Regions from separate parts of the Microbulbifer sp. NBRC 101763 genome, predicted to be linked through region 1. Evidence: predicted binding sites of a transcription regulator. Region 1 holds the regulator's gene; each other region holds the start of a gene.
The links. The regulator LexA, encoded in region 1, represses DNA repair genes until DNA is damaged. The targets are predictions, from matches to a motif close to ACTGTNTNTANANACAGT.
Positions count from the first base shown of each region.

Region 1 (7,613 bases):
GTGCAGATCCAGGCACTTCCCCCCGCGCTTGATAAAGGCACTGCTGCGGTTTATTACTACCGGTGGAATGACCGCAAGAGGTTGCAAATTGGTTGGACCCTCCAGCGCCAGCGGGTGGAGCATGAGCTGAACTTTGCCGGGAGTTGGGATTGGAGTAATGGTCGTGCTGCACCCAAGGCGGCATGGAAATATCTGCACAAATTACTCGACGCGATACCCTCCGGAAGCTATGCAGTTATTGCTACAGATATCGGATTGGGGGTGCAGTGGAGTGAAAATGGAGGTGATAAAGCCTTTGAAAAGCTCTCTACCTCTTTGGCGGAATACACCCCCCATATAGAAGAAGCAATACGTAAAGTGAGCCAGATAAAACTCCCGGAAGACTAGGTCTTCAAGGGGGGTACGGCTGCCGAAATTTGGCGTCGGAAGGCACTCTCACAAGTGGTTTTGAGGGGCAATTAATCCTGACTTGGTACGGAAAATTGTCAGCTTTGCTTGACCCCGCAGGAAGTGAGGCTTATATATTCGCGCAGCACAGGTCCGATGAAGGGACCTGAAAGGCTTCGGATAGCAGTAAAATTTTCATTTGAAATCAAAGGCTTATGGGTAAATCACTGGTCATCGTCGAATCACCGGCCAAAGCGAAAACGATCAACAAATACCTCGGTAAGGACTTCGTTGTGAAGTCCAGTGTCGGTCATATTCGCGATTTGCCAACCGGTGGGGGTAACAAGCAACCCGTAGACGCGAAGGAGCGTGCTCGGCGTGCAGCTGAAACTCGCAAGCTCTCCCCTGAGGCAAAGGAAGCTTACAAGCGCAAGAAAAACCGCGAGCAGCTTATCAAGCGTATGGGCATCGATCCCGATCACGGTTGGCAGGCGCACTATGAGATTCTACCGGGCAAAGAAAAAGTCGTAAGTGAGCTGCAGAAGCTTGCTGAGAGTGCCGACCACATCTACCTCGCGACGGATTTGGATCGCGAAGGGGAGGCTATTGCCTGGCATTTGCGCGAGGCGATAGGCGGCAATGATGATCGCTACCGACGTGTAGTTTTTAATGAGATTACCAAGTCGGCAATCCAGGAGGCTTTTAAAGACCCTGGGCGTTTAAATATCAACCGGGTTAATGCCCAGCAAGCTCGCCGCTTTCTCGATCGTATAGTTGGGTATATGGTGTCGCCCCTGCTTTGGGAAAAGGTAGCGCGGGGGCTCTCCGCTGGACGCGTACAGTCTGTTGCTGTGCGCTTGGTAGTTGAGCGTGAACGTGAAATTCGTGCATTTATTCCTGAAGAGTATTGGACCCTATTTGCAGATACGGCGACACATAAAGCAAACAAGCTGCGCCTTGAAGTAAAAAAACAGACTGGCGAGGTATTCCGTCCCACTAACGAGACTGATGCCAGTAGTGCTGCGCAGAAGCTGCAATCCAGTGAGTTTGTAGTCAGTGGTCGTGATGATAAGCCAACCAGTTCCAAGCCTGGCGCTCCCTTTATTACTTCGACACTGCAGCAGGCTGCGAGTAATCGCCTGGGCTTTAGTGTCAAAAAGACCATGACCTTGGCCCAACGCTTGTATGAAGCCGGCCACATCACCTATATGCGTACTGATTCAACCAACCTCAGTAAGGAGGCGGTTGAATCGGCGCGTGAATATATTGGTGAAAATTACGGTGGTAAGTATCTTCCTGACACACCGAACAGCTACAGCAGCAAGGAAGGTGCCCAGGAAGCTCACGAGGCAATTCGTCCATCTGATGTTCGTATTGCGCCAAATATGCTTTCCGGAGCTGAACGGGATGCGGAGCGACTCTATAACCTGATTTGGCAACAGTTTGTTGCTTGCCAGATGACACCCGCTCAATTTACCTCCACCTCGATAGTGGTGACAGCAGGGGAGTTTGAGCTTCGCGCACGAGGCCGTGTTATTCGCTTTGATGGCTTCCTTAAAGTGGCTCCTCCCGCTGGCAAAAAAGACGAAGACCTTGTGTTGCCGGATGTGAAGGTCGGGGATAAGTTGGCTTTGGAAAAGCTGGACCCGAAACAGCACTTCACCAAGCCTCCAGCCCGTTTCAGCGAAGCAGCCCTGGTAAAAGAGCTGGAAAAACGTGGTATTGGCCGCCCCTCTACGTATGCTTCGATTATCTCCACCATCCAGGATCGCGGATATGTACGGTTGGAGAACCGTCGCTTTTATGCAGAAAAAATGGGCGATATCGTTACCGATCGCCTTAGTGAGAGCTTCAAGAACCTGATGGATTATGGGTTTACCGCGAATCTTGAGGAATCCTTGGATGCGGTGGCCGATGGAGATAAGGGTTGGAAACAGTTACTTGATGAGTTTTATCAGGACTTTTCCTCGCGCCTTGAGAAGGCACAGTCAACTGACGAGGGCATGCGCCGCAATACCCCGACAGATACGGACATTGAGTGCTCAAAGTGCGGCCGCCATATGCAGATTCGAACCGGCTCCACAGGAGTTTTCCTGGGGTGCTCCGGTTATGCTTTACCACCCAAGGAGCGTTGCACCAATACCATGAATCTGGTTTCTGGTGATGAAGCGGTGGATGCAGATAAAGATGAAGAAGCAGAATCCCGGCTGCTGCGTGAGAAGCGCCGTTGTGCCATATGTGGTACAGCGATGGATAGTTACCTTGTCGATGAACACCGCAAGCTGCATATCTGTGGTAACAATCCGGATTGCAGTGGCTATGAAGTGGAGCAGGGAACTTTCAAAATCAAGGGTTATGATGGCCCAATTATCGAGTGTGATAAATGCGGCAGTGATATGCAGCTAAAGTCCGGTCGCTTTGGAAAATACTTCGGTTGTACCAATGAAGCTTGTAAGAATACCCGTAAGCTTTTGAAAAATGGCCAACCGGCTCCCCCGAAAATGGATCCGGTATCTATGCCAGAGTTGGCCTGCTTAAAAGTGGAGGATCACTATATCCTGCGTGATGGGGCTTCGGGTTTGTTCCTTGCTGCCAGCCAGTTCCCTAAAAATCGTGAAACTCGCGCACCACTGGTGAGGGAGTTGCTCCCGCATAAGAGTGAGATTGATCCTAAATACACTTTTCTGTTCTCTGCTCCTGTTGAGGATGATCAGGGACGGGATACAGTAATTCGTTTTAGCCGCAAGACCCAAGAGCAGTATGTACAGTCTGAGGAGGAGGGCAAGGCAACGGGGTGGCGAGCCTTCTACCGCGATGGTAATTGGCAGGTTGAGGCCGGCAGTAAGGCTACCACAGCGAAGCGCAAGCCAGTGCGTAAAAAAATAGCTGCAAAAAAGTAAATGAGTAATCCGTTTACAGGGCAGGTTGCCTCGGCTCTGCGCAAAGCCCAGCTGTTACTGCAGCTGACCAGTGATGTGTCACCGCTGCAAAGTGCCGCACTTGAGGAGGCGGTTGTGTTGCAGCTCTGGAAAGCATACAGAGCTTTTCTTGTTGAGCTTTCGCATCAGCTGCAGCTGGGTTTTGAGCCGGAGTCCCTTCAGATGATAGCTGACAGCCTTGAGACTCAGGGCAGGGCCAGTAATGAGGTGAAAGAGTTACAGCAATTGAATGAGCAGCCCGATAGTTGGCTAAATCAGCTGCTGCAAGCCTGGACTTTGCTATTGTCTTTGCCGTCAAATACTGAGGTTAAGCGCGAAGCGCCCAATTTGATACCGATACATAATGTTGGTCGGGAACCGGTAACAATTACCGTTCAAGGGCTCACGCAATGGCATAAATCTATGGTTGAGTTGATTCGTAGGCAGCGGGCCAATCTGGAAGAGTGTTAGTCGCAGGTACTTTCGTACCATGTTTCTCGGCTTTTAGGCCCCTGATACTTCTAATTTGCCTGTGGTACACTGTGCGCAAACTGATGTGCAGTGAAGGAAAAGCGAATGTCCTCCGAAACTTTCGAAATTATTGAGCTGGCCAATGGCGATGTGGCATTGCGTCGTGCTGGTCACAAGGAGGACCCTCTGGTGAGTATTCATTTCTCAGCTGAGAGTCTACAATTCCTGAGAAAACACAAAGTGGCTGTTGCGCGTGCAATGCTGGAAGCAGGTATAGAAACTGTACAGAATTTGGATGATCTGGAGCCTGGTTACTTTGAAGAAGAAGATGAGTCGATGCCGGTTAACCATACTATCCATTGATTGAATGGTTAATAGAGATATGATTCAACAGCGGCCATTGGCCGCTGTTGTTGTTTTAGCTTTGAGATTAATACAGGTTATGGTGTTTGACGAATGACGCCTACTGCCAAGCCTTCGATCACAAAGTTCTTATCCCGCATATCCACCTGGATAGTTTCAAAGTCTTCATTCTCTGGCAGCAGTTGAACAGTCGCTTGATTACCTTTGCGGCGGAAACGCTTAACAGTTACTTCCTCGTCAATTCTCGCTACGACAATCTGTCCATTCCTGACTTGCTCAGTTTTCTGTACTGCAAGCAAATCCCCATCCAGAATCCCCGCATCGCGCATACTCATTCCATGAACCCGCAATAGGAAGTCTGCAGGGGGGTGAAAGAAGCTGGCAGGAAGGTCGCAGTAATCCTCAATATGCTCTGTAGCAAGAATTGGGTTGCCTGCGGCTACACGCCCGATAATGGGAAGCCCCGACTGGTGATCGGGGATACGAATTCCACGTGAGGCGCCGGCAACCATCTCAATGGCCCCTTTTCGCGCCAGTGCTTTCAGGTGCTCTTCTGCTGCATTTGGTGAGCGGAACCCCAGTTCCTGAGCGATTTCCGCTCGAGTGGGAGGGTAGCCAGTATCATCGAGATAGGCTTTGATGAGCTCTAATACCTGAGCCTGGCGTGCGGTGAGATTGGTCATAGATTTACCTAGCTTTTCTGTATTTATATACAGTTGCTGGGATTATATACAGAATTAAGCTTCACGCAATCCTAACACCCGCCTCTTCATAAGCTGCTACATTGTTTATGAAAACAAGTAATGAGAGTAATCGTTGAAAGATCTGACAACGAGGGAAAAAAATAATGTTAGATGTGAAAATGCCAGAGGCATGGCGGGTTCTGCGGATTCAGTCCGAGTTGGTTGATGGAATAGAGCGCCTGGTAGCGCTCAGTGGAGCAGTAACAGTTTTTGGAGGGGCGAGGTTTACCGAGGATAGCCCTGAATATCAACAGGGGGTAAAGCTGGGAGAGCTGTTGGCTGCGGAGGGGGTGCCCGTGATTACAGGTGGAGGGCCCGGCCTTATGGAAGCCTGTAATAGAGGAGCCTTCGATCAGCCAGGCACCTCCATTGGGTTAAACATAGAGCTGCCTTTCGAGCAGGCGGCGAATCCATACCAGGATATCAGTTTAAATTTTCGTTATTTCTTTGTTCGTAAATTTATGTTTGTTAAGCATGCAGTAGGCTTTGTGGGCTTGCCTGGTGGCTACGGAACGCTGGATGAACTGTTTGAAGCGCTGACATTGGTGCAGACACAAAAGGTCCGTCGCTTCCCCATCGTGCTTGTGGGTAAGCGCTATTGGGCAGGACTCTACAACTGGTTGGTAGATACAGTACTTGAACGAAATTGTATTGATGCCAGTGACCTGGATTTATTTCATATCGTGGATACCGTCGAAGAGACAGCGGACCTGATTATGAAATATATGCGGACCAGGGACTGATCAAACGCGACTCTATAAATGCCAACATCTGATACTGAAAGCTCCACAATGAGTTGGCCAGTGATCTAATGGGTTTCGTAGTCTAGTCAGCTCAATTCAAATTTTCTTGATAAGAGATAAACCCTCTTTGCGTTTATATTGCTAAAAATGGTAGCTACTTTAAGCAAGGTCCCGGTAGCCTTTTCGTTGAAGTTGCAATAATTCAAATTCTTTCATTGTGCAAAGTTAGTTCTTAAAGCGTTGGAACTTCCATAGAGTCTATTCTTTATTCAGTTCCTTCCAGCTTCTTAGATTATTTAAGGTTATTTTTTGGGAGATTGAATTGTGCCAATTTTCGGCCCCCGATTGTCGAGGCCTGTGAACTTGGGGGATCTGCTATCTCTGCCCCTGAATAGCAGGCCGGATACAAAGGCATTAGTTTCAGGAAGTCGAGAATGGACTTGGAGGGGGTTGCAGAGGGATATTGATGCTCTGGCCAAGGGGTTGATCACAATGGGATTACACAAAAGTGATCGGGTCGCAACCCTGATGCCTAACCGGGGTGAAATACTCGTTTTTTACCTCGCATGCTTGAAAGTGGGGCTGGTGGTTGTCCCGTTAAACTACAGGTACACAACTCTGGAGATTGACTACGCTCTTGAAAAGAGTGGCGCAGTTGCGCTAATTATAGATGCAGAGCGGAGTGAGGATATTCAGGATAGTAAATTTATTGGTAAATTAAAAAAAGGGTTTCTTTACTTTGGTGGTGTGTTCGAAGATACAAGAAGTTATGAAGGTCTAATCAATGCCGGTGGGCAGCCTGCTGAAATTCCTGTATCCAGTATCAGTGATCCTGCATTTTTATTTTTTACATCTGGAAGTACTGGCAAGCCAAAAGCCGTTGTGCACAGCTTGCTATCCTTTGGTTCTATCGTAGCTGGTTTCGTTGCTGCCCTGAAGTTAACTCGGGACGATATCGTTCTGCCTGGAGGTTCAATCGCACATGTCGGGTCGCTTTCAACGGCCCTGGCAGCTCTCTCCGTGGGTGCGAAGACAGTTATTCCACAAAGTTTTGATGGTGAGGAAATTCTGTCGATATTGCGGAGTAGCCGGCCAACTATTTTGGTTATGGTTCCGGCAGTATTTATTGCAATGGAACGCAATCCGGGAGCCAGGCGTGAAGATTTTGAATCTCTTCGAGTGTGCTTCACCGGCGGAGATAAATTTCCAGTAAATATTGCTAAAGAATTTACCAACAAAACCGGCCATATGATCCAGGAAGGATATGGACTGACAGAAGCTCCCGACTGTCTTTTCAATCAATCGCTCTCACCAGATAAATCTGGATCTGTAGGTACTGTTGCTCCAGGCTACGTTGCTAGCCTGCGCGATGAGAAAGGCCAAGAAGTGGCACCTAATGTTGATGGCAATCTCTGGCTCCGTGGGTCGCCAGTTATGACTGGCTACTGGAAAAACCCCCAGGCAAATAGGGAGGCGTTATCTGATGGTTGGTTTGATACGGGCGATGTTATGCGTGTCGACTCTGATGGTTGTTTTTGGTTTCGCGGTCGAAAGAAGCAAATTATTGTCCACGATGGCTCAAATATATCGCCTCAGGAAGTAGAGGAAGCTCTCATGGAGCATCCGTCTGTAAATCTAGCAGGCGTAATCGGTATTCGTGATGACACGCACGGGGAGAGCGTTTGGGCTTTTATCACCTTGAAAAAAAATGTACCTATGCCAAGTGTCAGTGAAGTTATTCGTTTTGCAAAAAAACGTATTGGATACAAGGCTCCGGAGGTAGTCGAAATTCTGGCGGATATGCCAATTAATCCAACGGGAAAAATTGACAGGGTGGCCTTAAAGAGGCTTGCCGAAGCCCAGTTGGTTCAAGGCAAGGAAAAGTGAATATATTTGGGGCCTAGTGTCACAGGCGAAGGCACCTCCGTATTTGTGCTTCCAGCAAATCAAAATCTCAGATCTGGCTTTTTTGCTCTATAGGATGAATC
Region 1 is NZ_BAABQV010000005.1:415,250-422,862, reverse strand. Features, by position in the region: gene ABWV76_RS14725 (hypothetical protein) at 1-387, shown strand, start outside; gene topA (type I DNA topoisomerase) at 603-3,287, shown strand; gene ABWV76_RS14715 (DUF6586 family protein) at 3,288-3,776, shown strand; gene ABWV76_RS14710 (hypothetical protein) at 3,882-4,139, shown strand; gene lexA (transcriptional repressor LexA) at 4,217-4,822, opposite strand; gene ABWV76_RS14700 (LOG family protein) at 4,987-5,625, shown strand; gene ABWV76_RS14695 (class I adenylate-forming enzyme family protein) at 5,950-7,512, shown strand.

Region 2 (7,613 bases), on a different contig from region 1:
TGTTGAGGCTGCTCCAGCTCATTGATCATTGCTATGGCGTAATCCTCTAGGGAGATGCGGCTACGGCCATCCCTATCCACCATCAGCTGGTCGCCTCCGAGACGAAAATGACCAGTGCGCTCGCCGGGCTCGATCAAGGCGGCGGGGCTCAGGAAAGTCCACTGTAGCGTATTTTCCTGCTTTAGTCGCTTGAGGGCATCAAGGGCACCGAGAGCTGAGGCTTTCCATTCCGGTGGAAATTGGGGAGTTTCCAATAAGTGCACTCCTGGAGCAACTTCAAGACTGCCGGCGCCACCAACAACTAGAAGGCGATCTATCCCCGCCTCTTTGCAGGCGTTGAGAATTGATTCGAAGCCTCGCAGGTAATAGCCGTGAATATCCTGTTGGGCGTGGCCGCTAAAAGCACTGATCACCGCATCGTGGCCTCTCAATAAGTCGGCAAGCTGCGTAGTGTTTAATACGTCGGTCTGGGTTGCGGTTAACCTCTCCTGGGTTTGTAGCTTCTCGGGGTGGGTAACCAGAGCTGTGACCCGGTGCCCTCTTGCCAAGGCCTCGACCAACAGTGCAGAACCGATAAAACCACTGGCACCGATCAATGCAATATTCATGCGTTCAATCTCGGGGTGTCTTTGTTGGGGATGCCAAGCAGTTTAGTTTTGTATTGCAGTATTTATGGGATAGTTAATAGTGCTGGAGCAATAAATTTCTGTTGGCCGATGGCAGTGCATTGGCTGCTATGGGAAGCCGTCAATGCGGTGCCTGCGGTTAATCTTTTCGTTATGCGGACGCTCATGCTCTCAGTGCTTGTCTTCACGAAGGGTGTAAAGGCCCTGTTTGAGCTTTAACAGGTGCTCTTGCAACTGTGGTCCTTTACGCTGGGCTACGCCAATTGCGAGCACATCAATTACCACCAGGTGGGCGATTCGAGAAGACAGTGGCGTGTAGATCTCGATATCCTCTTCTACATCCACCTCCAGTGGAATACTCGCCTGCTGGGCTACCGGGGAGCCACTTGGGGCCAGGCCCACGACCAGAGCGCCCTGCTCTTTTGCCATGCTCATGGAGCGTAACAGTGCTTTGGTCCGCCCACTCTGGGAAATAGCCACCACAACATCCCCTGGTTGCATCGACATAGCCGACATATTTTGGATGTGATGGTCGGAGTGTGCGGCAGTAGCCAGTTGCAGGCGAAAGAATTTGTGCTGAGCATCGGCAGCGACAGCACCGGAGGCACCAAAGCCGAAGAATTCTACCCGCTTGGAGGCGGCCATGGCGGTCACAGCGGCTTCCAGTGCGCGGTCGTCAATCCTGTCGCGTACCTTCAACAATGTATCCACAGTGGAATCGAATACTTTGCGCTTGTATTCAGCAATGGTGTCGGTCTCGGTTACTGCAATCTGGCCAAAACTGGGGCTGGAGGCCAGCTGCTGGGCCAGGTTCAGCTTGAACTCCTGGAACCCCGAGCAGCCTACTGCGCGACAGAAACGCACTACCGTGGGCTCACTTACCTGGGCCTCGGTGGCCAGGTCAACAATACGCATATGAATAATTTCATCCGGGTTGGCGAGGATATACTCCGCCACCTTGCGCTCAGATTTGCGCATGGATGACAGTTGTTCGCTGATTTTTTGCGTGACTTCCGCTGGTTTCACAAGACTACCTTCGCTATGCCAGATGGCGCAGTGTAGCGGCTGTGCCCCCCGCTGGCGAGCGGCTTTGCGTTGTCAGGATGGGTAAAATGCTGTTTATTTACACAGGTCTCGCACAGCAGCTCTGGTACAATCATCGCCCATGGACGTATCTCAGATTTTAGACCCCCTCAACGACGCCCAGCGCGAAGCAGTAGCAGCCGCGCCCGGCAATCAATTGGTTCTGGCCGGTGCCGGTTCGGGTAAGACCCGGGTGCTGGTGCACCGCATCGCCTGGCTGATGCAGGTGGAAGGTGCCTCGCCCTATTCCATTATGGCGGTGACCTTTACCAACAAGGCGGCCCGCGAGATGCGCGCTCGTATCGAAGAGCTGCTGGGGGTGAATACCTTCGGCATGTGGGTGGGCACCTTCCACGGCCTGGCCCATCGCCTGCTCAAAGCCCACTGGCAAGAGGCCAGGTTGCCGCAGAACTTCCAGATCCTGGATTCCGACGACCAGCTGCGCCTGATCAAGCGGGTACAGGCGGATCTGGGGCTGGACGATAAAAAGTGGCCGCCGCGGGAAACCCAGTGGTGGATCGGTGCGCAGAAAGATGAAGGCCTGCGCCCGCAATATATCAATGCTGGCGCCGACCCATGGTTGCAGACCATGGTGCGGATCTACTTTGCCTATGAAGAGGCCTGCCAGCGTGGTGGGCTGGTGGATTTCGGTGAGCTGTTACTTCGCGCCCATGAACTCTGGTTGAATAACGACGCTATTCTCGCCCATTACCGCCAGCGCTTTCCCTTTATCCTGGTGGATGAGTTCCAGGACACCAACACGATTCAATACGCCTGGTTGCGTCTGCTTGCTGGTGAGCAGTGCCATATCACCGCTGTGGGTGACGATGACCAGTCCATTTACGGCTGGCGCGGTGCCAAGATCGAGAATATTCAGCACTTTTCCACAGACCTGAAAGAAGTCCAGACGGTGCGCCTGGAGCAAAACTACCGCTCCACCTCCACCATTTTGAATGCGGCCAACGCGGTGATCGCCAATAACAGTGGCCGTCTGGGTAAGGAGTTGTGGACCAGGGGTGAAGAGGGTGAGCCCATCGCCGTCTACGCGGCCTACAACGAACAGGATGAGTCGCGCTTTATTGTCGAACGCATCAATGACTGGGTGCGCGATGGCAACCGCCGCGACAGCATTGCCATCCTCTACCGCTCCAATGCCCAATCCCGGGTACTTGAAGAAGGGCTTCTGCGCGAGCAGGTACCCTACCGCATCTATGGCGGCCAGCGCTTCTACGAGCGCCTGGAGATCAAGAATGCCCTGTCTTATCTGCGCCTGATTACCAACCGCGATGATGACACTGCGTTTGAGCGGGTGGTGAATACGCCGACCCGTGGCATCGGTGCGCGCACGGTGGAAATGGTGCGCTCCTATGCCCGCGAACAGGGCTGTTCCCTGTGGCAGGCGGCCAAGCTGATGTTGCAACAGCGGGTATTGGCCGCTCGCGCCGGCAATGCCCTGCAGAGCTTTCTGGACCTGATTAACCAGCTGGCAGCGAATGCAGAAGATAAAGAGTTGGATGCTATTGCTGAGGATGTGATCGAGACTAGCGGCTTGCTGGAATTCCACGGCAAGGAAAAAGGTGAGAAGGGCCAGACGCGGGTGGAGAACTTGCAGGAACTGGTGACTGCCTGTCGCGCTTTCTCTGGTGTGGACCTGCCCGAAGGGGAGGAAGATGAGGAGGAAATTCCTCTGCTCAACCAGTTCCTCGACAGCGCTGCCCTCGATGCCGGTGAGGGCCAGGCAGATGAGTTTGAGGAGGCGGTTCAGTTAATGACCCTGCACTCCGCCAAAGGCCTGGAGTTTCCCCTGGTATTTATGGCGGGTGTGGAGGAAAACCTGTTTCCCCACAAAATGTCCGCGCAGGAGCCGGGTCGTATGGAGGAGGAGCGCCGACTCTGCTACGTGGGAATTACCCGCGCTATGCGCAAACTGTATATCACCTACGCAGAAAACCGCCGCCTGTTTGGCAGTGAGACCTATAACAGCCCCTCACGGTTTATTGGTGAAATTCCAGCTAATTTGGTGCACGAGGTGCGCCTCAAGACTGAGATTTCCCGGCCACTATACCAGGCGGATTATGGCAAAGTGGGTCAGTTTTCCGACCCGGCCCCAGACTTTGATGATTTGCCACCGCTCGCCCTGGGAGGGCGAGTGGAGCATGCCAGATTTGGTGAGGGCACCGTAGTGCAGTTTGAGGGCAATGGCCCGCGCGCACGGGTACAGGTGAACTTCGATGATGCCGGCAGTAAATGGCTGGTGGTGGCTATGGCTAAATTGCAGCCGCTGTAGACCAAGGGGCTGGAAAACTGAATCTATTTTGAAGAAGCAAATCTCACGTGGCTCCAGTATCACTGGAGCCACGATAATTAAAGTTAGCTAGCTGACAGTCAGCGCCTTACAAGAAAAACGATAATTAGAAGCGATGAAAAAAATTAATTGGTACCCCGCCGTTATTTTGGGCCTTCTCGCCCTGCTGGTAATTACCTTTGCCGCGCTGGTAACTTCCCGTGCGGCTCAAGGGCCTCAACAACACTTTTCTGATACTGGTGATAAAGAATTGTTTGAGTGGAAGCTGGTTACTACCTGGCCAAAAAACTTCCCCGGCCTGGGCCAGGCACCGGAGCGCTTCGCCAAAGAGGTAGAGCAGATGTCTGCTGGCCGTCTCAAAATTAAGGTCTACGGTGCGGGTGAACTGGTGCCTGCATTGGGGGTTTTCGGCGCTGTTTCCGAGGGTGCGGCACAGATGGGGCACGGTGCAGCCTATTACTGGAAAGGCAAGATTCCGGCGGCCCAGTTTTTCACTGCGGTACCTTTTGGTTTGAATGCCCAGGAAATGAATGGCTGGCTCCACCACGGCGGTGGTTTGGAACTCTGGGAGGAGATTTACGAGCCTTTTAATTTGATACCCCTGGCAGGTGGTTCCACAGGGGTGCAAATGGCGGGTTGGTTTAATAAGCCGATTAACTCTGTCGAGGATTTGCAGGGTTTAAAAATGCGAATTCCCGGGCTGGGAGGTGAAGTATTAAACCGGGCCGGCGGCACGGCCGTCACGATTCCTGGTGGTGAGCTTTATACAGCGTTGCAGACTGGCGTCATTGATGCGACCGAATGGGTTGGCCCATACAATGATCTAGCCTTCGGCTTTCACCAGGTTGCCGAGTATTATTACTATCCTGGTTGGCATGAGCCTGGCTCGATGATGGAATTTATTGTCAATAAAAAAGCCTTCGATAAATTGCCTAAAGACCTGCAGGCAATTGTGCGCGTGGCAGCCCGGGAAGCAAACCAGGACATGCTGGATGAGTACACTGCGCGCAATAACCGAGCCCTGCGTGAATTAGTGGAAGAGCACGGTGTAAAGCTCAGGCGTCTACCGGATGAAGTACTTTCTCATTTAAAGCAAATCAACACGCAAATTATGCAGGAGACTGCAGACAAGGACCCTGAGTTTGCCCGTATCTATAAAGCCTTTAAGGATTTTGAGCGGGATGTACGGCCCTACCACCAGATTAGTGAAGAGGCCTATTACCAGGCGCGAGAGCTGGATAATGAGAACAGGAAGGATTAAATGGGGATAATGAGGGGGAAGCTGTGTACCAGACTGTTCCCCGCAGCGATTCAGTGAGCGACTTCTTGTGAATAACTTAAGGCAGTGGCCTGGTATGCCCACTATCGTCAATAGCGACAAAAACAAACTCACCTTCAGTGACCTTCACCTGCTCACCGGAATCAACCCGTGTCAGCCACACCTCAACCATAGTCCTGATCGAAGAACGACCCACTTCGATAGCCTCTGCATAGCAGCTGACTGTGGAGCCAACAGGTACCGGGCGTAAAAACACCATACTGCCTACCGCAACGGTGGTTACCCTGCCCCGTGCGATACTTTGGGCGAGGATTGCGCCCGCCAGGTCCATTTGCGACATCAGCCAGCCAGCAAATACGTCCCCTTGGGGATTGGTATCACGGGGCATGGCCAGGGTTTGCAGGGTTAGCGTACCTGTGGGTTGCGGGTTTTCATCTAGGGCTGAAAGTGCGGACATCGACTGCTCACAGATTGTTAGAGTTATTGGGTACTACTTCTGGGAAGGTGGCGCATTCTAGCACAAATTGCGCAGTAATTGACCAGTGTTATCCCAAATTTGCTGGAGAAAACTGGCCATCCTGCTTCCCAGCCACCACCCCAGATGGCCGGGAGACTAATGATCTGGGCCTTACAAAGCCTCTATTTCCAGCAGGTTGTCGTCTGGGTTTTTATCAATCATCTTGATGTAGGGGTCAATTCCAGCGATGCTCGGTTTGCCCTCCACTTCAAACTCCAGCACGGTGGTTTGCTCGCTGATCTCCTGTTTGGCGAAGTAGAGCACGTTTTCTGAATTAAAGTTCTTGTCGGGATCTTCCTTGAAAATGGCGATATCTATCCGATTATTCATTGGGATTTCTTGCTCCTGGCCCTCCCCATCAGCCTCGAACTTGTGAGCTTCCAACTCCAACAGAACGCGATAGTTACCATTATCCAATAGCTCAGAGGTGGCCTTTGCGATCTTCAGGTCAAAAAGAACTACCCTCTCCAGCATATCGGTAATCAGTTCCTGGTGAGATGCTTCGGCGTGCGCTCTGAGCCTTGCCACCAAATCCATACTGGTGGGATAGGGGTCACTGGAGAACCCTTTATCTTTCAGCAACGATGCCAAGGCCGCATTTATGGCATCTTCACCCATGGCATCTTTGAGGGCGTACATGGCTACAGAGCCCTTTCGGTAGTGGATATAGGGTTGGTTTTCATTGTGAGTCAGGGGGAGTTCCTCAAGGAGTTCGCTACCCCGCGCGCTCAGGTAACGGTCAAGCTCATATTTGAGGAAGCGACGTATTTTTTCCGGACCGTATTCCTGCTCCATAACCATCAGTGCGGAATACTGGGCCAGGGTTTCGGAGAGCAAAGTGGCGCCTTGCACGTTGGCTCCGACCAACTGATGTGCCCACCACTGGTGTGCAACCTCATGGGCAGTTACATAGAAGACGTAATCAATTTCATTCGGGTCGCGGAGATCGGCGACAAAGCCGATGGATTCTGAAAAGGGCACGGTGTTGGGAAATGCCTGGGCAAAACTTTCATAACCCGGGAACTCAACGATACGCAACTGGCGATATTGATAGGGACTGAAAGCCGCACTGAAATACTCCAGGGATTTCTTCACACTTTCAATCATACGGTCCACGTTGTAGTCGTGAGGCTTGTGATGGTAGACCTCAATGGCTACATCCTTCCACTGGTCTTTAACTATGGTGTAGTCCGCAGAAAGGTAGGAGAAAAAATTGTGAATCGGGGCATCCATCTTGTAGTGGAAATAGTGGCGCTTTCCTTCCTGCCAGTCTTTTTGCAGATAGCCGGGAGCCAGTGCTACTTGTCCCACTGAGGTACTGACCGTGGTTTCAAAGTTAATCCAGTCGGAGTCGCTGCGCAGGTAGGACTCCCGGTAGTGATCTGTATCCTCCAGTTTGGGCATTCGCTGAGGCGGGGGTAGATCGTATTTCTTGCGCAGGTGACGGTCAGTTAATTCAATATTGCTGTTGTAACCGATAAAGGGCATCGCCTCAAAGTTATTAAAGAAAGTACCGTTTTGCACAATAGTGGTGGAGGAGCCGGAGTTCATAAAGCCACGGCTGATCCTGCTAAGATCAAACTCCAGTGTAAGTGACTCTCCGGGTTCCAGGGGTTGCTCCAGTTCGAAGAAATAATGGCCGAATTGCTCATCCTTTTCGCGCAGTTTGGCCTGACTCAGGGATAGCTGGTTGACCGTGAGACCGCGCTCCAGTCCGATGGCTACTTCATTGATAGATTTATCGCGCTTATTCATCAGGAAGTAACGCCCACGCACTTCATAGCGGCGTTCATCGGGGAAGAT
Region 2 is NZ_BAABQV010000003.1:376,952-384,564, forward strand. Features, by position in the region: gene ABWV76_RS09780 (NAD(P)-dependent oxidoreductase) at 1-608, opposite strand, end outside; gene hexR (transcriptional regulator HexR) at 798-1,652, opposite strand; gene uvrD (DNA helicase II) at 1,792-3,996, shown strand; gene ABWV76_RS09795 (TRAP transporter substrate-binding protein) at 4,130-5,275, shown strand; gene ABWV76_RS09800 (acyl-CoA thioesterase) at 5,352-5,750, opposite strand; gene ABWV76_RS09805 (ABC transporter permease/M1 family aminopeptidase) at 5,922-7,613, opposite strand, start outside.
Region 2: a site for LexA is predicted at 1,741-1,758, ahead of uvrD (DNA helicase II). Genes of this name have one in related genera too.

Region 3 (7,613 bases), on a different contig from region 1:
TCTACTTTGACTTCACTGCGCTCGCCATCTTCACCCTGGGTTTTAATAGTGAGCACGCCGTTGTCATCACGCATAATCCGCACCCGTGAGTTCGGCTCGGACGCTTCGGCATCAATCGATGGTGGAGCAGGAGGCTTCGGCATCTCCGTGCTGTCATCCTGTGCCCAGCTACCCAGGGCGGCAAATGCAGCCACCAGAGTTACCAGCCAGCGAGCGCCAGCCCGCATGGATTGTGAATTTCTCGCTCTCATTTTTTACTCTCTGATCATTCTCGTTATATGTGCTGTTGCACCGTCGGGGATACCCAAAACCACTTTTTGGCCTTACATGACTGTGAGGCGACCTTTTGAATAAGGGCTCGGTGTGGCGCCCTGTTTAGGCTTATCCTCAGCTACATGCACCGGATAGGGGAATCCGATGCTCTGTGAATCAGCTTTTGCCTTACACTCATTGAGCTTCGCCATAAAATGCAGGTCAGTCTTCTCAGTGAGCTGCCGGTGGATGTCTTCCACAGAAAAGCCCAGCTCTACCGCCCTGGCTTCTGCCGCTTGCATGCCGCTGAGCGCCAGTAACAGTACGGCGCAAAATTGTACCTTCTTAAATGATCCCGCAGTAAACATTGTGACCTCCAGATCGTTTCTCCTTGTACACCTCTATGACGGGACTAGCCTCAGGTTTGGATGCAGATGCATAAAAATTTTTTCGCGCCACCTTTCCGGTAGCACCATCTCCCTCTGCGGCTGGACCAACAGGTATAAAAGTCGCAATAATCCAGACCACTAAAAAACGAGTTCAAGTTGATGTCTTCAATAGTGGATGTGCTGACATTCTGGTTCGGCGGCCCAACGCTGGGCCACTTGCCATCCAAATCGCAGCAGCAACGCTGGTTTGCAGCGACGCCAGCGTTAGATCGCGAGATACGGTGCGACTTTGGCAGGGTTACCGAGCGGGCTCTGGAGGGAAGACTGCCCCATTGGCGCCAAACCCTGCGAGGCGAGCTTGCCCTGGTGCTCCTATGCGATCAGTTCGCTCGCAATATCTATCGCGGTAACGAGAAAGCCTTTGCGGGAGACCTCCTCGCGCTGGAAGTTACCGAAGATATCCTACGGCGCGGAGACACCGGCAGACTCGGACTATTTCAGCAAATATTCGTGGGTATGCCGCTGGAGCACAGTGAAAAACTCCCGATGCAACGACGCTCCGTGGCATACTTCAGCCAGTTGCAGCGACAGTACCAGGGTGACCCAAGTGTTGCCCCATACCTTGCGACCCACTATCGATACGCCCTGGCTCATCAGGCAGTGATTGAGCAGTTTGGGCGCTATCCGCACCGCAACGCGGCACTCGGCCGCGAATCTACAGATGAAGAGAAACAATGGCTGGCACAAGGGGGCGGCTTTAAATAATGGATTTACTCGGTTGGTTATCACTCGCAGGTATCTGTGCACTCGGGGCCATGTCTCCTGGGCCCAGTCTATTGATCGTAATGCGCTCTTCCGCATCAGGGCTCCAGCAGGGGCTCGCCAGTGCAATCGCCCATGGGGCTGGTGTCGCCATCTATGCCGCCCTCACCGCTTTTGGTCTAGCCGTACTAATTACCAGCTCACCACTGCTGTTCAGTATTTTGCAATGGGCCGGTGCCGCCATGTTGGTGTATTTAGGCTGGAAGGCCCTGCGCGCACCAGCACCGGGCTCCAGCACCACCAAATTGGAGGCACCAAAACAAAGTACTCAGCGCGCAATCGCGCAGGGTTTTGGTGTAGCCTTTTTTAACCCCAAAATTGCAGTGTTCTTTACTGCCTTATTCAGTCAGTTTGTATCGGAGCAACAGACTCTTACCACTAAGTTGGGAATGGCCGCAGTAGCTTCCGGGATAGATACCCTCTGGTATTGCATCATCGCCTTGGCAGTACATGCCAGCCGCAAGCGTCAGTTAGTCAGCAAGCACCTGGGCCACCGCATCCAGCAATTGTTTGGCCTATTGCTGATCGGACTAGCTGCAAAGCTCGTATTGACGATCTGATTTCCTTCGATTGACGGCCACAGCCCAGAGTCAGAAAGGGCAAAAGACAGTGCCGAGAAGCCTGCTCGATAACCAAGCGGCAATTAACGCTTACATTTAAAAAAAACAGGCCCGGTTTACGGGCCTGTGATAGCGGAGTTTGCAACTCGGCACCTGGGGGGTTACACCGAGCTGCGAAGCGGCATTATGACAGCCTTAAAAATTCCCTGTGTTCAGGCTATCGCAACCCTCTCTCTCCTGACCGCAATTAATTTCCCGCCTATTTGTCGACCCCTGCGTTGACACTGAATATTTATACAGTTACTGTATGGTCATACAAAAAAATTGGAATGTCTGAAAGGCAATTGGGAGGCACATCATGGCCGTAGTAGCTGTTTGGAAATGTGATCGAGACGGAGCAATGTTCGACAACAAAAAAGATGCTGAAGAACACGATAAGATGCTGGAACTGGCTGCCAACATCACCTCACTAATAGAGCGCCATATCGAAGGTATTGATGAACAGACTGGCGAAGAAATAGGGCTGTTGTTAGCCAAGCGCCGCGATTCACTAGCCAAAGCCTGCAAAGGCAAACCGGAGGCTCTGCTGGAAGGGGACAGTGCAGAGGAAACCTCTGATGAAACTGTTACTCCCTTTGCCGCCAACCAGTAAGTGCTTGTAGTTTCATCCCTGTACTCTGCCCGGTTAAGCCGGGCTTTTTTATTATCCCCCCCCTCAACTATTTGATGATTAACCAGTGTCGCTGGCCATGCTCACCTCTCTCTAACCAGCGATACCCTTCTTGCCCGCTGTTTACAGAGCTTTCACAGCCTGAACAATATTAACTACGGCCAAAGCCAATATCACCACCCAGCTGATCAGCGTACCCCAAAAACGCCCCATGTGTGTCCCACCTTTACCGGCAGTTAGACCATATGCGTGGAAAATACGGGAAAGTAAAAATGAAATCCCAAATATATGCAGCCAAATTTGTGATAAACCACCCAGTTCAGCAAGTAAAAGTAGTAACAGTGCTATAGGTGTATATTCAATTGCATTCGCATGCACTCTCACTCGGATCTCATTAGAGCGATCATCACCGGTGCCAATTCCCACACGCTTAGTGCGGCGAAACTGCACCACCCTTAGTGCCAGGTAGATAATCAGGATTGCACAGAGACTGGTATAAAGTGCCGTAACATAGGCCATTAGGTCGATCCTTTTTCTTATTCATCAGACTGTTGGAATATAGCTGTAAAGACTATATTGCTGCCACACAGATCCTATACAACAAGCAAGGCTTTTTTGCTCATTGTCTTAATTTCCTGTAGGCAGATAACAAAAGAGCGGGCAATACCCGCTCTTTACTTCACAGCTATGGCCAGGCCAAATTAATATTGGTAGCCAAAATTGTGACCCTTGGTGGGCTTCAAATGGCGATCTCGCAAACGGGTAGAACGAGTAACGAGAGATTGAGGTTCACCCTCAATCAATACCTGTTCCGGGTAGCTGGTAACTTCCAGGGGATCTCCGCTCCAAACGACGATATCAGCCACTGCACCCTGCTCCAGTGTCCCGCCCTGCAGATTGAAAATATCAGCCACATTGCTGCTGATAGACTTCAGGGCTTCCTCATAAGGTAGGCCATGAGCAACAGCATTACCGGCCGACTGGCGAGATAGATACACATTGTGGGTAGAAGCGTAGTCGGGCCCACTAATAGCCACTTTTACACCTGCCTTGGTAAGTAACGCCGCATTATCGAGGCGCGCACCCAGGCTGGAAAAGGAAATAGGCAAGTTATTGATAGCATCAATAACCACTGGCACCTGGGCCTCAGCCAGCTGATTCGCTACCATCCAGCCCTCAGCTGCTCCCAGCACCACCAGTTTCACACTGAAGGCTTTGGCAAGCTCAATTGCACCGAGAATATCGCTGGCGCGATTGGCGGTAATGACCAAAGGCTCCTTAGCACTCACCACCGGCTGTAAGGCCTCCAGATCTGCCAAACTGTAATCCAGTTCACGCCACTCACCACGACGAATCGCAGCGCGATTTTCCCGGTACTCCTTAGCTTCACTCAAGGCCTTCTCAACCTTGGCATAGGCATTGGCACGACTGCCGCCAGCTAACTGTGCACCGGCCTCTCCTAAATAGGCCTTCTGGGCTACATCTTTGGCTTCTACACTATCGAACTCACCATTCAGCTTAATAGCAAAGCTGCGCCCGGCGAATACGCGCTGGGCTTCAACAGCACCGTCATCCCAGGTGCTGATACCGGGAAAAACTACAGCACTGGTCACGCCCCCTGCGCGATTGAAAGGAATCAAAGTAGATTTAGGGTTGTAGGCGGGCAGCGGATTAAATGCACTGCCAATACTCTCACCAGTTACCGACTGATCATTTGTTGAGCTGGCAGCACTGATTTCCACCAGACCAAGCTCGGAAACCGGCGCTATCACTCCCGGAGTGACTACTTTGCCTTGTGCATCAATTACCCGGTCAGCAGAAACGCTCAGGGAGGGGCCTACCTGCTCCACTTTGCCACCGACAACAAGTACATCGGCAGACTCCAAACTGCCTTTGTCCCCCAAGGTATGCACCTTGCCACCCTTGATAAGGATGCTCTCTGCCTGGGCACTAGCTGCCAGAACTCCGAGGGCAAACGCACAAAAAACAACTACTCTTTTCACTGCCGCTCTCCCTCTGCATTGAGAATACCCAGCTCAAAATCGCTGCGCGGTTGGCGCTTTTCATCAGCGCGGTCATACATCAGTTCACCATCGATAAATACTTGATCGACGTGGGTGTAAACACTGAAGGGATTACCAGACCAAACCACAACATCAGCCATTTTGCCCTTCTCCAGGCTGCCAGTTTGTTCTTCAATACCCAACGCCTTAGCAGGGTTTGATGTCATCCAGGCAACGGCATCCTTGGGTTGGATATCAAAACCCGCGCGTCGGCCCGCAGTCATCGCTTTGGCTACCTCTTCATTCAGGTGCTGCACGCCCACACCGGAATCGGAGTGGATCATAGCGCAGGCTTTGGCCTGGTCGACAATCGCAATATTCGCCTCGGTCATATCAAAGGCTTCATGCTTAAAGCCCCACCAATCGGCCCACATCGCTGCGCAAACATCGTTTTCTGCCAGCAGGTCGGCTACTTTGTAGGCCTCAACTGCGTGGTGGAAAGTAGAAACCTTAAAGTCGAACTCTTTAGCAACATCCATCATTACGGCCATTTCCTCACCGCGATAGCAGTGATTGTGCACCAGAATATCGCCGTTCAGCACACCCGCCAGGGTTTCCATCCCCAGGTCGCGCTCGGGCTCATCGCCGCCATTCTTTACATAGTCTTCCCATTTTTTCTTGTAGCTGCTGGCTTCAATCCAAGCTTTACGATAGCCAGCCACATTCCCCATACGCGTTGAGGGAGAAGTACCCTTGCCACCGTAAACACGCTTGGGGTTCTCACCACAGGCCATCTTCAAACCATAGGGCGCACCGGGGAATTTCATATCCTGCACACTGCGGCCGGGCACATTCTTCAGGGTTACACTGCGGCCGCCGAACAGGTTGGCGGAACCTGGTAGAATTTGCAAAGTGGTAACGCCACCTGCCAGTGCCAACGGGAACTGGGGGTCCTGGGTCCATACGGAGTGCTCTGCCCACACTTGCGCAGTATTGGGCGAAGTCATCTCATTGCCGTCTTGAGAGGATTCGATAGAGGGTGCCGGATAATCACCCAGATGGGAATGCACATCAATAATACCGGGGGTAACCCATTTATCCTTGCCATCCACCACCAGGGCTCCTTCCGGAGCCTTCAGGTCTTTACCGACCTGGGCAATCTTGCCACCTTCCAATAACAGATCTGTATTTTCCAGTTGCTCGCCAGTACCGGTGAGTAAAGTGGCCCCCTGAATCAGGACCGGACGGGACTGACTGACTGAATAAGTGGAGGGAAAGGCATCCAGGCGGGCGAAGTCCAGGGATCTCTGCTCGCTCTCAACCTTCTTCTCTCCGCAAGCGGACAGCAGCAACGTGGCACAAAACAGAGCCACGACACCGCGCCCGAAAACTCGAGAATGCAGCTGCATAGTAAATCATCCAATGGTTTTGAATATAGCGGTAAATGCTATCAGGTTGTTACGCTGTAGCCACTACTTGACCGTGCAAAAGTTTTAGCCCTACCAGCGGGTACACCATATTTCATTTGGCCCCTATAGCTCCGCAAAACACTGTTGAACCGAATCACATTGACGCAAACACGTGATTACAAACTCGCTTACAAATAACGGCGTGTCAGCAAAGACTGCGTGCTAGATCAAAAAACGAATTAGCTACCTATATACTTTTCTTTTTCTACGTGGTGCAATTTCTGGTGAAAAAATACTCAAGGGTGACTCAGGAGGAGAACAAATGATCAAGGAGAGCAATTTACCTATTTTCTCACCCTCCCCAGCCCTTGCCTCAACCCGGGAGCTGGATTCGAATCAGGTTTACGAGGCCCTGCGTAAAAGTGAGGAGCGCTACCGGGAACTGGTTGAGCATGCCAACTCTATTATTATGCGCTGTGACAGAAATGGGAGAATTACTTCTTTCAATGAATACGCACAACAACTCTTTGGCTACACCGAGGCTGAGATAATTGGTAGGCACTTGGTCGGCACAATCGTACCCGCCAGTGAAACCAGTGGGCGTGACTTGCGTAAACTGATTGACGATATCTGCGACCACCCACAGGAACACCGCTACAACATCAACGAAAATATTACCAAATGCGGTAAAAGGGTTTGGATTGCCTGGACCAATAAAATTATATCCGACGAGAGCGGCCGCCCCAGCGGCATACTCAGTATTGGTACAGATATTACCAAGCAGCGGCTATTAGAGGAGGAGCTGCGCCAAGCCCAGAAAATGCAGGCTATCGGTGAGCTGGCCGGTGGCATAGCACATGATTTCAACAATATGATTCACGGGATCAGTGGCTACGCAGAGATAATACAGCAGATCTCCGAAGACCCCCGTATCAGTGAATACACTAATCATATCCTGACTACAGCGCGCCACGCAGCAGAGCTGACCAAGCAGCTACTCACCTTTGCCCGCAAAGGAAATTATCAGCTGAAGGATTGTAATACTCACGAAATTACACGTGACGTTTGCGCTATGCTCGGCCGAACCATCGACCGGCGTATCCGTATCGAGCAACTACTCGAGGCTAATCGCCCCCATGTAATTGGCGACCCCGCCCAACTAAAAAGCGCCCTTTTAAATATTGGCATCAATGCAAAAGATGCAATGCCGAATGGAGGCACCCTACGCTTCACCAGCAGCAACATCACTATCGAAAAAGAGATAACTATCGCTGATTTTGAAGTTCAGCCCGGCCATTACTTGTTAATCACCATTAGTGACAGCGGTACCGGAATGTCACCTGAGGTGCGACGCCGGATCTTTGAGCCTTTTTTCACAACGAAGGAAAGTGGCCGCGGCGCTGGCCTTGGGCTCGCAGCCGTGCACGGCACCATCCACCTCCATAAGGGCGCAATTAAGTGCCATAGCCGTGAAGGAGAAGGCAGCACCTTCAAGCTATACCTGCCAA
Region 3 is NZ_BAABQV010000001.1:482,865-490,477, reverse strand. Features, by position in the region: gene ABWV76_RS02335 (DUF6249 domain-containing protein) at 1-251, opposite strand, end outside; gene ABWV76_RS02330 (hypothetical protein) at 324-620, opposite strand; gene ABWV76_RS02325 (DUF924 family protein) at 801-1,406, shown strand; gene ABWV76_RS02320 (LysE family translocator) at 1,406-2,023, shown strand; gene ABWV76_RS02315 (YebG family protein) at 2,382-2,675, shown strand; gene ABWV76_RS02310 (MAPEG family protein) at 2,817-3,212, opposite strand; gene ABWV76_RS02305 (amidohydrolase family protein) at 3,395-4,696, opposite strand; gene ABWV76_RS02300 (amidohydrolase) at 4,693-6,105, opposite strand; gene ABWV76_RS02295 (hybrid sensor histidine kinase/response regulator) at 6,428-7,613, shown strand, end outside.
Region 3: a site for LexA is predicted at 2,307-2,324, ahead of ABWV76_RS02315 (YebG family protein). Genes of this name have one in related genera too.

Region 4 (7,613 bases), 370 kb from region 1:
GTGATTTATAGCGGGTATCAACATATGGACAGAGGAAGACGCCTTGCTGTGATGGAAGAAAGGGAGAGGGTAGCTTCATGTATGGAGCCGAGCTGTTCACCCCCAGTTGCTGAAAGATATAATTTGCCGGGCGCAAGGTGGCAGAAAATAAGATAGCTCCATGAAACTGGCGAATAGTTTGCTGGATATACCCAGCGGCATTCAAACAAAGCAGTTTGAACTGCTGCTCCTGCCAGGGCGTGCCCGCGTCAAATACCCGAGTGAGAGCTTGATGTTGTTCAGATAAGTCTTGCTCAATACATACATAGCGGTAAATGGACTTTAGCCATTCGCTAATTTCCTCTGGCGGCGATTGAGAGCTCTCCCATAGCTCACTGACTGTTAAGAGCACTTTATGGGCTGCCCTGGAAACGGTCACCGGCTGGTTTTCTGGCGATGTGAGAGAAGTCACCCACACTTCGGAGCCTGATTTGTTTAATTGAGCGTGGCTTTTGCTGGTGGCTTCAGGATCTTTAAGCTGTTTAACCCACCGGTCAATCGCCCTCACCAGTGCCTGGATGCTGCGCTGCAGCTTGGGGTGACTTCCTTTACAGCTTGCCGCGGCACGGCGGGTTTCCTTGCGGCTCAGGGTCACACTGTACATATCACAGGCGCGGTCACTGAGATTGTGGGCTTCATCCACAAGTAGCGCACGGCGCTGGCTCTGCTCCTGTAGAGCCGTCAGTCGCACTAGGGGATCAAATACATAGTTGAAATCGCATACTATGAGGTCTGCCCAAGGCAGCATTTGCAGGGACAGCTCGAAGGGGCACAGCTGCATTTCTTCTGCGACTTTTGCCAGCACTTGCGGAGAGAGAAGAGGTGAGCCTAGAAGTTTCTTGCGCGCAGCCGGCAATCGGTCAAAAAAACCTATTGTGCGTGGGCAAACACCCTCCTGGTCGCGGCTACACATACCAAGACTACAGGCACAGGTTTTATCCCTGGCCTGTATTTCCAGCAGGGATAACTCTAGGCCACGCTTATGTAGGCTCTCTACGGTTTCCCTGACCACCTGCCGCCCTGAGTTTTTTGCAGTAAGGTAAACCAGCTGGTCTAGCTGCTTTTCTCCCAGGGCCTTGATGGCAGGGAATAGGGTACTGATGGTTTTACCGATTCCCGTGGGCGCCTCTGCGACCAACTCGCCACCATCTCTCAAACAACGATAGGTGGCTACGGCTAGCTGACGTTGGCCTGGCCGATACTTGGGAAAGGGGAATGCCAGGGCTTGGGCACTGGTAGCCACCTGTTGACGATGTTCCTGCCAGCTCTTGTGCCATTGGATATAATCTGCAAGCGCAGCGAGGGTGAAACTCTCCAGTGCTTCCCAGTTGAACTCCTGCAATTCCGGGTAAGGCTTCTTCTCTTTAAGGTTGTACCAGAGCATTTGCAGTGCCACACGATCGCTGCCCTCACCGGTGCCTCCTTGCCCATGCCTTTGCTGGAACAGGTAACAGAATCCGTAGACTTTTAGCTGAGCCCACTGCAACTGCCGAATAGCCTCTGGTAATTTGGAAGGAGGGCAGTAAGTGGTTTTGATCTCATCGATCTGTACAGGGGTATGCAGATCTGCCTGCGGGTGAAAGATATCCACCCTGCCAGTAAGAACCACATCATAGCCTTCACATCGTACTTGAACTTGCAATGGATATTCAGCTTCACTGCCTTTGGGGCGCTTCTTTTGCAGTTTCTGGTGTGTGCGAATGCCCTCTTGGGCGGAGGGGCCGGAACCTGCGTCATTAATCAGGTCGCCGCTACGACAGGAAAATGCGACCAGCTCACCAACCGAAAGGCGCAGGAACGAGGCCTGTTTAGTAGCACTAATGGTTGTCGTTGAGTGGAGTTCTGTGGCCGCTTCATTCAAGACTATTGCCACTCCACGTGAATTACCCTATGGGGCACCCGCTGGCTGGCAAAAAATGTAAGCCAGCGTTGCTGGTTTTGTTGCAGCCGATCTCCGGGCCCTTTCACTTCTATCAGTTCGTAGTCCCCAGCTGCAGGAAACAGGATAAGATCCGGCAGTCCGTTGCGGTGATGGGCAATATCACTCAGTATCCGTTGGAAGAGGGAGCGCCAATGGGAGGTTGGTATTCTTTCCATTGCGGTAGTTACTAATTCCTTGGGCAGAGCATCCCAGGCAACCAGCGGATTGGAAATCCCCCACTTATCGCGATAGCTACACCATACCCTCTCTCGCAGGGTATCTTTATCCAGTTCAGCCAACCTCTGATCAAGTAGGGTACGGCGGGAAAGATAGAAGTCAGCTGTCCTGAAGTCACTGGGAGCAGACTGGAAGGGGTTAAAGAAAGCCCCTGGTATCGATGCAAACAAGATGTCCCAGATATAGAGACCAAGAATGCCGTTTAGCAAGCAGTTCTCAACATAGTAACAATTGCCCTCTGACAACTGTTCCAGATGTAAGGCAACCTGAATCTCAACTCGCTCAGGACTCTGGGGCAGGACTATCGTTTCCGTAGGAGGGCGATAGCGCTTCGGCGCTGGCCATTCTTTAGCGCAATCCAGGTCTTTGGCTGTACGGTGGCCAAAACTCTCGGCAAATATTTTTTCTGCTTCATCCAGAGGCGCTTCAAGAATCTGCTGACAAAGTCCAAGCCCTTTGCCAGTATCACCATTCTTAATTGCAATACGTGCGCGCCTCTCTCTAGCCGGTGGCCGTTGGCACATTTTGTATAGCCGATCTGCTGCCGCTAGTTCACCCATACGCTCTAGCTGACGGGCCAGTTTTAAACGCAGGCGATCCAGGCGCCGGTGAAGCGCGGCATCCCCCGTTATTCCTGATGGCAGCTGCTCTGCCAGGGTGAGGATATCAGATGTCTCGCCTGTCAACGCCTGTTCGGCCAGATCCAGACAATGGTAATAGGTCAAGTGCTGATCTATCTGTTCCCGGTTCTGGAAAGGCAGATTTTGTCGATCCAATGGATAATCTTCGTAACGGAAAAGCCCCAGATCCCGCAGAACATAATCTGTCAGGTCCTGGTTAAGGTTGCCAAAGAAGCAAAGCTTGAAGGTTTCAAAGCAACTGGCGTGCTGAACAGCTAATAAGGTATCAGCGGCCAGTAATTTATGTATTCCAGAATCCACGCCCTGTTCCAGGAGGGCAGCTATCAGGTCAGCTCGCTTAAGTGCTTTTGGTAGAGGCTTGTTACTCGCTCTGAATAGTTCAGGCTTGGTGAAAAGAGGTAACAACTCCTGGTTAGATATCTGAGGGTTTAGTCGCAATAATCCACTTACCTCCAGTTCCCGACATGCATGCTCCAGATCTTCTATTTCTGCATATTGCAATTTACTGAGACGGAACAAGGCCCCAGCTGATGAGGGGGCGCCTTTGCGAGACAAAAGTCTTACATATAGTTTTTGGCCATTGATGCCAAGTGACATAAAGCGCTCGTAAAATTGATCCTCTTCTGCTGACAGCAATGATTTATAACGGGCTGTGACAAACTTCATCAAGGTTAAGAAGTTGGTCAAGTAGTAATCAGCAGGAAGCTCTGCGGCGACAGTCATGGGGATATGGGCAACCAAAAAACTGTATGGTTATACAGTAAGTTGATTGGATGGACAAATCCCTCGGCTGACCCACCAATCACCATCCGTTCACCACATGCGCATAGCTATTTGGAGAGGGTTTAGAGTCAAGCTGTGTCCAAGGGGGTTAACTGCCAAACTCCAGGCTTTTTTCTCAGTAAAACGGTCCTTCTTTCCCATGGTCGGGAGAGGTGAGATGGTCCAGGCTTACTGCACGATTTATAAACAAATTCGCAATGGTTCTGCTGTACGTGCGGCTTTGAGCAAATCTAATGCCTCAAGAAGTTAGCAGTTACGGGAGCCTCCCATCCATTGAAAACTCTATTCCTGATTAAATTCAGAATCTGGAGTTACCACCAGCCCCAATTCACCGGTCAGTCCACCCCTTTGGATTGGTATCCCCTTTATTAGCGTCAAATATTGTAAAAGGAGTTACTATGAAGACGTTAAGACCGATAGCAGCCACAGTACTATTCGCTGTCGGCAATATTGCAGTCGCCAACACTTCCATTATTAACCAGATAGGTAATGGAAATACCGCAACTCCCGATCAAAGTGATCCTACTGTCAGCAATAGCCTGATTGTTCAAACCCAAATTGGGGATGACAACACCTCCACAGCAACCCAAGCGACAAGCACAACCAACAGTGCCGCCATCCTTACTCAGGTTGGCTCTATGAATACTGTAACTTCCATGCAGGAAAACACTACTGACAGCAGTTTAATTCTTGTTAATCAATTTGGGGATAACCATGTAGCGGATGCAAGCCAGAATAATAATATTTCTCAAACGGTTGGCGTTATTATACAAAATGGTAATTCCAATACCGCAACGATGATACAACAAGAAGACATCACAGCAAGCGCGGTTTTTGTTAGCCAATTTGGTTCTGGAAACTCTGTCTTTCTGGAGCAACTACAAAGAGTTGATCTCAGTCTTTCGGTAGTAAATCAGGTGGGAGACTCAAACTCCACCATCTTTGAGCAGGATCAGGATGTCGTATTCAGTACCGCCTTAGTGAATCAATTTGGTTCATCCAATATGGCTGATATGGAGCAAGATGAGACTATTACTGCTAGCTTTGCCTCAATTCAGCAAGTAGGAACTAACAATACTGCATTTAATGAGCAGGAAGAGGACATTTCATTTAGTTTTGGCTCAGTTATCCAACTTGGTGATTCAAACTTCGCAGATATTGACCAGGAAGCACTTATATCAACCACAGGGCTACTATTTCAATCAGGCTCCTCCAACTTTGCGAGACTTGATCAGGGTGAAGATTTTTCTGGCTCTGAAGCTGTGTCCAGTTTTGCCTCTGTTACCCAATTAGGTTCACTGAATGAAACTGATGTAGATCAGGGGACAAGTGGCTCAGCATTTTTCAGCACATTAATTCTGTTACAGTCTGGAGCTATGAACACCTCTGTTATCGGTCAAAACGATACAAACTCAAGCAGTATCCTAGCCTCCCAATTTGGAACCTCTAATGATTACCTTGCCAGTCAGGCTGGCTCCAATGAGTCAATCACTGCAATCCAAATTGGTACAGGAAACACGGGTACAAACCTGCAATAGTTTCGGGTGATCCCTGGAAAGGGTCTCCGTAACAGCTGACTACTCCAAATTGTTAGCCAGCTTTCTCTCTGAGAGTTAATGAAGTAAAAGGACTTGTCATGAAAAGGTTAACATCAATAGCCGCAGCGCTATTAGTGATTGTTGGCAATAATGCTATAGCGAACAACAATACTTCCATTGTTATACAGCAAGGAAACGGGAATACTGCAAATCCTGACCAAAGTGATCCAACAGTCCACGACAATCTTATTGTTCAAACCCAAATTGGTAATAGCAATACCTCTACCGCAACCCAAACAACCAATACTAACGGAAGTTCTGCCTTCCTAACCCAGATTGGCTCACTGAATACAGTAACGTCTACTCAGCAAGATGGCACAACTACCAGTACAGTAATTGCCACTCAGGCTGGAAACAACAATACCCTGGATTTTTTGCAAGGTGATGCCACGTTGAGCTCAGCCACAATTATCCAAGGTGGCGAAATGAATAGTGCAGTCGTAAATCAAAATGACGATATAAACGGAGGCATTATCCTTATCAATCAGCAAGGCAATTCCAACGACATATTTCTAGACCAGCTTCAAAGGGTGGATAGTAGTATCTCTATTGTGCATCAAATCGGTGATTCAAACTTTGTAAATTTTGACCAGGACAGGGATGTAACCACAAGCCTGGCATCAGTATCCCAGGTCGGTAGCTCAAACAGTGCTTCCATGGAACAGGATGAAGTCGTTACTTCCAGTATTGCAATCATTGGCCAGAATGGCACATCAAACTTTGGGGATATAGAACAGGAGGGCGATCAGGGTGCCGTAGTTTCCAGTGTGGCGGTAGTGGTGCAAACTGGAGATTCAAACACTGGACGCGTAGACCAGGAGGCAACAACTTCCTCGACAAGCCAGATTATTCAATCTGGGACCTCTAACTTTGCCGACCTGGATCAGGGCAATGAAAATGTGCCATTAACAACCCTTTCTAGTTTTGCGTCCTTGGCTCAAACTGGAACCTCAAATACAGCAGACGTGGATCAAGGCATATCAGATTCTGTCTTTTTTAGTGTGCTAATCGCAAATCAGATTGGTGAACTCAATGATGTCAGCCTTTCCCAGAATGACACTGTTAGCAGCAGTCTTATAGTTACACAAATTGGCACATCCAATATGGAAACAGCCGTGCAATCTGGTACAAATGAATCAATCAGCGTTACTCAACTTGGCACCGGCAATATGGGAACGCACTTGCAATAGCTTTGTGCCACGTTTCTATTATTGAATAATAGCCAGCTATGTAATCACTAAGACATTTGTGACTATACGCGCTGGCTTTTACTTCATGTATCGTAGGACTTTGCGATACCTAAAAATAATAAACCACAAAAAAAGTACAATTGGGGAAATACACAACAGGATTAACTGGTTTCTCAACACTGCCATATTCATAGTGGCAACTACCGTCCCTATTTCATAAATATCTGTCACCATTATGAGTGGCAGAAAGAACCCCCAAAATCTCGGTGTGGCGATTCGCCTTGCAAAGGCCAAACCATAAAAGCCAACAAAATAGGTGCTATAGATAATGAAGCTGGCAATCAACCACCAAACCGATTGATTGTATTCATTCAGTACGAATGCTTCATATTGAGACAAGATTTCAATAGGTAGCAGCAAAAAAAACAATATCTTCCAGGTGAAACTGGATTTATAGATATATGTTTCATCACTCAGAGAATTTTCCGTTGCCTGATACACATCCTGCATAAAACATCCTTGTTGTTATTGCCTAGTGAGCAAAGTTTATTAAATTGCTCTTGTAGCCAGATCTTCTCGATGCTTTTCCATTATAAAGAGCGCCGGGGCACACCAGGCGTCCCAATCAACAGAAGGGCGCAGAGGATATTCCTCTCAACGTCAATGTCAACCGCTTACAACACCAATTTAACCACATTGAGACATTAATCTTTAACTTTGTTGTTTTTATTCAAATTCATACTGTTTGAAGTGGTTTTTGACGAGGTAAATACCTACTTTGGGGTAGTCGCCTAATGGTAATAAGTTGAAGATTTTATTTGTCATAAAGAGTCAGGTGTCACAATCTATTCGGTACAAATATCCCATTTACAAGTTAGGAAACCAAAAACTATAAAGGCCACTGAATAATGCTTGTTCACTTTTTGGGTTCAGGCCTCGTCCATATCCAAAGCATTGCGCAACCAATGCCACCCACGATAAAGATTAATAAGTAGAGATTACTGAAATGATGAAGGGCAACGGCCATGGACAATAGCATTGTTAATGTTGCCAGCCACTTGGTTCTACGACTGATATGGCCGCTCCGCCAGGTTTTTATCAGGTTCCCAAATAGATGGTGATCCTCAATCCATTGATGCAAACGCTCTGAGCTACGTGAAGCTGCCCAGGCACTTAGAACAATAAAAACGGCTGCAGGCAAGCC
Region 4 is NZ_BAABQV010000005.1:41,719-49,331, reverse strand. Features, by position in the region: gene ABWV76_RS13140 (ATP-dependent DNA helicase) at 1-1,912, opposite strand, end outside; gene ABWV76_RS13135 (VRR-NUC domain-containing protein) at 1,903-3,561, opposite strand; gene ABWV76_RS13130 (hypothetical protein) at 4,020-5,159, shown strand; gene ABWV76_RS13125 (hypothetical protein) at 5,258-6,409, shown strand; gene ABWV76_RS13120 (hypothetical protein) at 6,488-6,919, opposite strand; gene ABWV76_RS13115 (YbaN family protein) at 7,326-7,613, opposite strand, start outside.
Region 4: a site for LexA is predicted at 3,583-3,600, ahead of ABWV76_RS13135 (VRR-NUC domain-containing protein). Genes of this name have one in related genera too.